2 regions of the Nocardioides pymetrozini genome follow, and region 2 is predicted to be linked to the other one. Evidence: predicted binding sites of a transcription regulator. Region 2 holds the regulator's gene; the other holds the start of a gene.
What was found. Region 2 encodes LexA, which represses DNA repair genes until DNA is damaged. Its sites were predicted from a motif close to TCGAACANNTGTTCGA; they were not measured.
Positions count from the first base shown of each region.

Region 1: ACJ5H2_RS08490 (SAV_6107 family HEPN domain-containing protein) is a predicted target of LexA. The motif match lies at 1,576-1,591, and genes of this name have one in related genera.

Region 1 is NZ_CP175556.1:1,735,560-1,739,544, forward strand. Features, by position in the region: gene ACJ5H2_RS08475 (phytoene desaturase family protein) at 1-464, opposite strand, end outside; gene ACJ5H2_RS08480 (YbaK/EbsC family protein) at 469-948, opposite strand; gene ACJ5H2_RS08485 (hypothetical protein) at 1,013-1,504, shown strand; gene ACJ5H2_RS08490 (SAV_6107 family HEPN domain-containing protein) at 1,615-2,073, shown strand; gene ACJ5H2_RS08495 (methyltransferase domain-containing protein) at 2,122-2,838, shown strand; gene dinB (DNA polymerase IV) at 2,854-3,985, shown strand, end outside.
Region 2 is NZ_CP175556.1:841,470-845,454, forward strand. Features, by position in the region: gene ACJ5H2_RS04100 (ATP-dependent DNA helicase) at 1-78, shown strand, start outside; gene ACJ5H2_RS04105 (MXAN_6640 family putative metalloprotease) at 98-1,660, opposite strand; gene lexA (transcriptional repressor LexA) at 1,729-2,487, opposite strand; gene ACJ5H2_RS04115 (LysM peptidoglycan-binding domain-containing protein) at 2,782-3,153, shown strand; gene ACJ5H2_RS04120 (hypothetical protein) at 3,271-3,624, opposite strand; gene ACJ5H2_RS04125 (hypothetical protein) at 3,686-3,985, opposite strand, start outside.

The DNA.
Region 1 (3,985 bases), 890 kb from region 2:
ACCGCGCCCTTGGTGCGCGGGTCCCACGGGACCTCGACGTAGTTGCGGCGCAGCACGTCCCAGACCGGGCCGTAGACGTCGACGTGGGCCGCCCACTTCTCGCCGAGGCCTGCGCCGAGCTCGTCGAACGCGGCCATCTGGTCGGCCCGCGAGCCGCCGGGGAGCCGGACCGACGTCCCGTCGGCGAACCGGTGCTCGCGCAGGACGGGCAACGGCTCGAGCTCGACGCCCAGCTCCTTCTCGAGCGGCCGCCCGGACTTGCGGAAGAGGTCGCGCAGCGCCGCCGGCAGCAGCGTGGAGGTGGGGCCGGCGTCCCAGGCGTAGCCCTCGCGCTCGACGCGCGCGAGGGCCCCGCCGAGGCGGTGCGAGGCCTCGAGGAGGGCAACCTCGTGGCCCAGCTTGGCGAGCCGTGCTGCGGTGGCCATGCCGCCGAGGCCGCCGCCGACGACGACGATGCGAGCCACCCGACTAGTCCTTCGCGACGTCGATCGGCGCGGCGCCGGTCAGGTCGAGGAGCTCGGCGTAGGTGGTCGAGAAGACCGCCGCGGGATGCCCGGCCGCGGCCCACACGGTGTCGTGCCGCTGGAGCCAGCTGTCGACGTACGTCGGCACCGGCGCCGGATGACCGATGGGGGAGACGCCGCCGATCACCTGACCCGTGTGCTCGCGGACGAAGTCGGGCGTGGCGCGGCGCAGCGGGGGCCCGCCGATCGTGGCGCGGACCAGTGCGGTGTCCACGCGGTGCGCTCCCGAGGTGAGGATGAGCACCGGACGTCCGTCGGCGTCGAAGAGCAGACTGTTGGCGATCGCCCCGGCCTCGCAGCCGAGCGCCTCGGCGGCCAGTGCGGCAGTGTGGACCGAGTCGGGCAGAATGACGATCTCGCCGGTTCCGCCCCGGCGCTGGTGCTCGTCGCGGAACCGGGTGATCGAGGGATGCTCGGCCGACATGGGGGTGACCCTATCGAGCGCAGGCATCCCACCCCCGAGATTCCCCCCACCGACTGGAGGAAGCATGCCCGACACCGAGCAGCGGCAGCGGACCGAGCAGGAGTCCCGGCCGGAGCGACCGCCCGCCGTGGTGATCGCCTGCTGGTTGCTGTGGTTCCTGGTCGCCGCGGGGCTGCTCGTGTGCGTGCTGGTCGTCGCCCAGCGCGAGGACCTCGGGAGCGTCTGGTCGCCGATGCAGGTCGGCGACAGCACGGTCCAGCCGGTGGAGTTCGTCCCCGTCATCCTCGTCCTGTACGGCGTCACCGCCGTGCTCGCGGCGACCCTGATCGCGCTCTTCCGGACCGGGCACGACTGGGCTCGGCACTCGCTGGCCGCCATCGTCGTCGGGGTGATCCTGGTCGCGGTCGCCACGGTGCGCACGGACCCGCCGACGATGGTCGACGGCATGGCCATCGCCGCCGCGGTGATCGGGGCGGTGACCCTGGTCTTCCTGTGGCACCCACAGAGCGCCCGCTACGTCCGCGAGGCCAGCCGGTGGGAGCCCGCCGACGGCTGAGCCGGTGCGGCTCCGCCGCTCTCGCGCCGCCCCTTGAGCTGTGTCGGAGGGCGGGTGTACCTTCGAGTCGTTCGAACACGTGTTCGAACAGATTTCGAGGAGAAGACGCCGTGGCCCAGCAGTTCGCCCCTCTCACGGTCAGCCCGCACGCCCTGCCGGCGACCACCCACAACTACCTGATCCGGTCGGCGGAGTCGCTCAGCGAGGCGGTGGCGGCGCGCGACGTGCCCACCCGCTACGCCTGTGCCCACGTCGCCGCGCTGCGGGCCGCGGCGGCGCTGCTGGCGGCGCGCGCTCGTCCCGTGGCCGGGCGACGGCGGGCTCAGCGCAACGCGTGGGTGCTGCTGGCCGAGGTCGCTCCTGAGCTCGCGGAGTGGGCGACCTTCTTCGCCGCTGGCGCCGCCAAGCGTGCCGCCGCCGAGGCGGGCTCGGTCCGCGCCGTGACCGAGCGCGAGGCCGACGACCTGGTGCGCGACGCCGACCGCTTCCTGGCCCTGGTCGAGCAGGCCCTCGGGCTGACGCCGCACGTCCCCCTGGGTGAGCAGCTCGCCGGCCGCGCGGTCGGCTGACCGAGGCGCCTGCTGAGCTTCCGCCCCGGGCGCACTAATGTTCCTCGCATGGCCTCTCGCGAGCAGCGTGGATCGGTCCGCACCGCGGCCGTGTGGGATGCCCTCGAGTCCGCGCTCGCGGGTGGACCGCGCGACGTCGTGGACCTCGGGGGAGGCACGGGCGGCTTCGCCGTGCGGCTCGCCGAGTCCGGTCACCGCGTCCGGGTCGTCGACCCGAGCCCCGATGCGCTGGCGGCGCTCGCGCGCCGCGCCCGGGAGGCGGATCTCGAGGTGTCCGGCCTGCAGGGGGACGTCACCGACCTCGTCGACGTGGTGGGTGCCGGCAGCGCGGACGTGGTCTTGTGCCACGGGGTGCTCGAGGTGGTCGATCCCGCACTCGCCCTGCAGCGGATCGGTGAGGTGCTGCGCCCCGGCGGGCTGCTCAGCCTCGTCGTCGGACAGCGCCACGCCGCCGTCATCGCCCGGGCGATGGCGGGTCACTTCCAGCAGGCGCGCAGCCTGCTCGACGATCCCACTCCGCTCGACGCCCGCACCGGCCGTCGGTTCACCGCCGACGAGGTGCGCGCGCTGCTCGCCGACCGCGGGTTCGACCCGGTCGCGGTGCACGCCGTCCGCGTCTTCGCCGACCTCGTCCCCGCCGCCCTCGTCGACCAGGAGCCCGGCGCGGCCGCGGCCCTGGTGGACCTGGAGCGGGCCGTGGCGGAGCGCCCCGAGTACCTCCCGCTGGCCACCCAGCTGCACGTCCTGGCACGCGCGTCGGGCTGACCTCGGAGGCGGGCCGTGACGGTCCGCTGCCCGATCCTCCACGTGGACATGGACGCTTTCTACGCGTCGGTGATGATCCGCGACAGGCCCGAGCTCCACGACGTCCCGGTGGTCGTCGGCGGCGGTCACCGCGGGGTCGTGCTCTCCGCCAACTATCCCGCCCGCCGCTACGGCATCCGCTCCGGCATGCCGGGCGCCGAGGCCGCCCGGCTGTGCCCTCATGCCGTCACGATGGCGCCCGACTTCGGCCTGCTCACGCCGGTGTCGAAGGCGATCATGGAGACCTTCCGGACGGTCACGCCGGTGGTCGAGGTGACCTCGCTCGACGAGGCATTCCTCGACGTGCGCGGAGCGGAGCGCCTGTTCGGGCCGCCCGAGGCGATCGCCGAGCGGCTGCGGTCGCGGATCCGTGCCGAGCACGGCATCACCTGCTCGGTCGGCATCGCCGCGTCGGTCTCGGTCGCCAAGCTCGCCAGCCGGCAGGCCAAGCCCGACGGCGTCCGGGTGATCACGCCGGAGCGCTTCGTCGAGGAGGTGCATCCGCTCGACGTCGGCGACCTGTACGGCGTGGGAGAGGCCACCCGCCAGCGGCTGCGCCGGCTGGGTCTGGTCACGGTGGGCGACGTGGCGGCGCTGCCGGTCGACCTGCTGCGCCGGATGCTCGGCCACCACCTCGGTGGCCACCTGCACGCCCTGGCGTGGGGTGCCGACCGCACCGAGCTGGTCCCGGGCGGTGCGGGCGTCTTCGGCTTCGGCGAGGGCGAGCCCGAGGGCAGCATGGGTGCCCAGCACACCCTCGCCGTCGACGTGCGCGACCGGGAGGCGCTGCGTCGCGAGCTGCTCCGGCTCACCGCCCGCGTGACGGCCCGGGTCCGCGGGGCAGGTCGCACGGGCCGCACCGTCACGGTCACCGTCCGCTTCGCGGACTTCACCACCGTCCAGCGCTCCCGCACGCTGCCCGAGCCCACCGACGTCACCCAAGAGGTGTACGCCGTCGCGGTGGTCCTGCTCGACGGTCTCCTCGACGCCCGGCGACCGCGGCCGCTGGCCGTGCGCCTCGTGGGCGTGCGGGTCGAGGGGCTGCGGCGCCTGCGCTCGGGGGACGGGCGCCAGCTCGCCCTGGGGGAGCGGGACCCGGGCTGGCCCG
Region 2 (3,985 bases):
CTGCCGCCGATGTGGGCGACGAGCGACCCCACGGTGGTGCGCCAGGCGCTCGGGCGGCTCAGCGGCCGCGGCGCCTGAGCGTCCGGACCGGGACGCCTCAGCGCACGACCCGCGCGCTGACCTTCGCCGTCGCGTCGCGCTTGCCGGAGTTGGCGAAGGTGATCTCCACCCAGCGCACCTTCTTGCCGAACGCGAAGCGCTTGGTCTTGTCGCCCGAGCGGTTGATCTTGACCGCCTTGGTGACCGGGGCCTGGCCCTTCTTCTGGATCGTGACCAGGACGTAGCCGCCCTTCTTCCGCTTCGGGCCGTCCACGTGCACGCGCAGCTTCGCCTTGCCGGAGACCTTCGACTTGAAGCGGATCGTGCGGGAGGCGAGATGGCGCAGCGAGGTCTTGTCGGACACGGCACGGCGGGAGCTCGTCAGCTTCACGCCGCGCCAGAGCTTGGCGCGGGGGTAGGCGGCGCCCTCGCTGTAGTGCAGGGCCGGGCGCCGGTTGGCCGCGGTGAACCACCCGAACTGCGTGCGCAGGTCGGTGCCGCGCAGCGCGAGCGCACCACCGAGCGCCTGGCGGGCGGTCGGGGCGCCGGCCGCGCGGTCCCACACGTCGCGCACGACGGTCGGCATGCCGCCGGGGACGTTGACCTCGGGGAAGCGCTCGCTGAGGTACTTGAAGAAGATCCACGCACCGTACGGCGCAATGCCGCGGCGGTGGTCCATCGACTGCGCCGGCTGGCCGAGCGGACCGCCCTTGAGGTACTGCCGGTTGTCGTCGATCGAGTCGTAGACCTCGTCCTCGGCCCAGGTCGCGGTGGCCTCCATCAGCCACCCCTCCTCGTTGACGTCGTAGGCGAACTGCACGGCGTGGAAGTACTCGTGGGCGGCGGTGACCTGCAGGTTCCCGGCCGGCCCGGGGACGGGGCCGTACTCGGCGTAGTTGTTGTCGAGCACGCAGTAGGCCGGCGCCGTGACGTGGCCCGACACCCGGGTGTCGGTGGTGCAGTAGCCGTACAGGCCTCGCGGACCGAGGTCGGCCAGGTAGACGTCGAACTCGCTGCCGTCGCTCACCGGCGGACGGTAGCCGGCCGCGGCGTAGCGGCTCGCGACGTGCTTCATGACGCCCAGCACTGCGTTGGCATAGCCCGGGCTCGCGGCGTCGGCCGTGTCGTTGACGTAGCGCACGCAGATGCCGCTGTCGCAGGTCGCGGACTGGTTCGCGGTGGTGTAGCAGGGCAGGCCCGAGCCGGGGCTGCACTCGATGCCGCCGGAGCCGGGCGGGGGGCGGTGGGCGGTGCTGGGCCGGGCGAGCAGCCGCGCGGCGTCGTCCTGGAGCGTCTTGGGAAGGTCGTCCCGGGTGACGGCGAGGTCGCGCAGCGCCATGGTCAGGTCGGCGCCCTCCGCGGGCACCGCGGAGGCGTCCGGCGCGGTCGGGGAGGCTGCGGGCTCGAGGATCTCCTGGACCGTCTCGAGCGCCTGCTCGGCCTCATCCTGGGCCGGGTCCTGGGCCGGGTCGGCGTCGTCGGCGAGCGCCGCCGGGACCATCGGCGCTGCGGGCGCGACGGGGTCCGCCTGGGCGACGGAGCCGAGCGCCGGCACCATCAGCAGCGCGAGGACGAGCGAGAACAGCAGCCCAATGAAGGGGAAGTGGCTGCGACGAGGCATCGGGACCGGCCTTCGGTACGGCGACAGGACGGTCCCGACCCTATGTCACGGGGGCGACGAATGGCGCCTCACACCCGCCGCAGGACCGCCGTCACCTTGCCGAGGATCGTGGCGTTGGTGCCGTCGATCGGCTCGAACGCCGGGTTGTGGGGGAGCAGCCAGACCCGTCCGTCCTTGCGCTGGAAGGTCTTGACCGTGGCCTCGCCGTCGATCATCGCGGCCACGATCTCGCCGTTCTCGGCGGTCGGCTGCTGGCGGATGACGACGTAGTCGCCGTCGCAGATCGCCGCCTCGATCATCGACTCGCCGCTGACCTCGAGCAGGAACAGCTGGCCGTCGCCGACGAGCTGGCGCGGCAGCGGGAAGACGTCCTCCACGCGCTCCTCGGCGAGGATCGGGCCGCCCGCGGCGATCCGGCCGACGACGGGCACGTGGGCCGGCACCGGCGCGGCGTCGCCGATCCCCGTCTCGTCGTACGCCGGGCGGTCGGGGTCCTCGACGGTGCCGAGGGCGCGACGCGCGGCCATCACCTCGGGCAGGAAGACCTCGAGCGCGCGTGGCCGGTTGGGGTCGCGCTTGAGATATCCCTTCTCCTCCAGCGTCCGCAGCTGGTGGGCGACGCTGGAGGTGCTGGTGAGCCCCACCGCCTGGCCGATCTCGCGCATGCTCGGCGGGTAGCCCCGCTTCTCGATGCTGTCCTTGATGTGGGCCAGGACCCGCTGCTGGCGGGGGGTGAGCCCGCTCGCGTCGGCCGGGCCGTCGGGCAGCTCGGCGACGCTGCTCGCCTGCTGCGCGCCCTTGCGCTCGGTGCCCTTGCGCTCAGCCATCAGATGCCCTCCAGATCGGGTGCCGGGTGGTGCGGCCCGCACCAGCGGGCCCGGTGCCGACGCTAACCGAAGCGGACTGCCGGTTTCAAACACCTGTTCGAACCGCGTGTCGCGACACGCGGTCGAACGCGTATTCGAACCGGTGCTGGATTTCTTCGAACACCTGATCTAGTCTCGTACACATGTTCGATCGAACGCCTGATCGAACCCCTTCCGTCGGACCCCCTGCGTAGACAGTCCCCGTTCAGCCGGAGCCCGTCCGCCAGGACCCGTCCACTTCCCCCGGAGGTCACCATGAGCACGATCACCCTCGCCCCCCGCGTTGCCCCCGCCCGTCCCACGAGCGCGTCCCGCCCCGCCTCTCGCGGCCAGGTCCGGCTGACCCGGCGCGGCCGCGCGGTGGTCTTCGGCCTGGCCCTGGTCGTCGTCGCGCTCGCCGCGGTCTGGCTGGCCGCGGGCTCGGCCGCGACCCGCGACTCCGGAGGTGCGGCCCAGATCGACGTGGTGACCGTCGCGCCCGGGGACACGCTGTGGGCGATCGCGAGCGAGGCCGCGGCGGACACCGGCGACAGCGTGCGCGACATGATGCAGGCCATCCAGCAGCTCAACACGCTCGACGGCAGCGTCGTCTACGTGGGCCAGGAGCTGCGCGTCCCGACCAGCTAGGTCGACCGACTTCTCCGCTGCCTCGACCCCAGCGGAGATGGGCCGCCAAGGCCTTGGGGAAAGCCGAGGGGCGGGATCCGACCGAACCGGATCCCGCCCCTCGCGCCGTGCCGGCCCTCAGCGGGCGGCGCGCTTGCCGCCCTTGGGGGCGGCGGGGTCGCGCTTCGGGCGCGGCGGGGGAGCGTGGCTCAGGCCGAGCGCGCGCGAGAGGCGCACCGCCAGCATGAACGCGAGGAAGAGGCAGAGCATGCCGCCGACGGACGCCACCGCCAGCAGTGCCCAGGCACCGGTCTTGCCGTCGTGGCGCGCGGTCGCGCCGAAGTCGATGGCCGCGATCACCAGGTATCCCCAGGCGACCAGGGAGGCGGTGATGCCGACGGCGAGCAGCAGCAGGTCGGGGCGGAACCGCGCCCTGCCGCGGCCTCCGGCCCGATCGGCGGCCCGACTGCCCGCCCGCTTGCCACCCGTCACGGCGGTCATTGTTCCCGATGGGTGGATGGAATGCTCGGCCAACCCGTCATCGCGCCGGGGATCAGCCCGCGGCGGAGACGATGTACGACAGCTGGGCCCCGCCGCCGGTGCCCTCGGTGGCGGTCAGCACGAGGCGGTAGGCGTCGCTGCGCAGCTGGGCGTAGTTGCCAGACTCGACGCCGTCGACGGCGAAGCCCGCGCCCTCGAGCTCCTCCTTCGCCGCGGCGAAGGCGTCGTCGGGGCTGTCGTCGGACGCGGTGGTGACCGTCCAGCTCGTGGTGCCGCCCGTCGCCGTGCTGTTGCCGAAGGTCACCTCGCCGACCAGCGGGATCTCGTCCTCGGGGAAGTCGTCGGGCAGGTC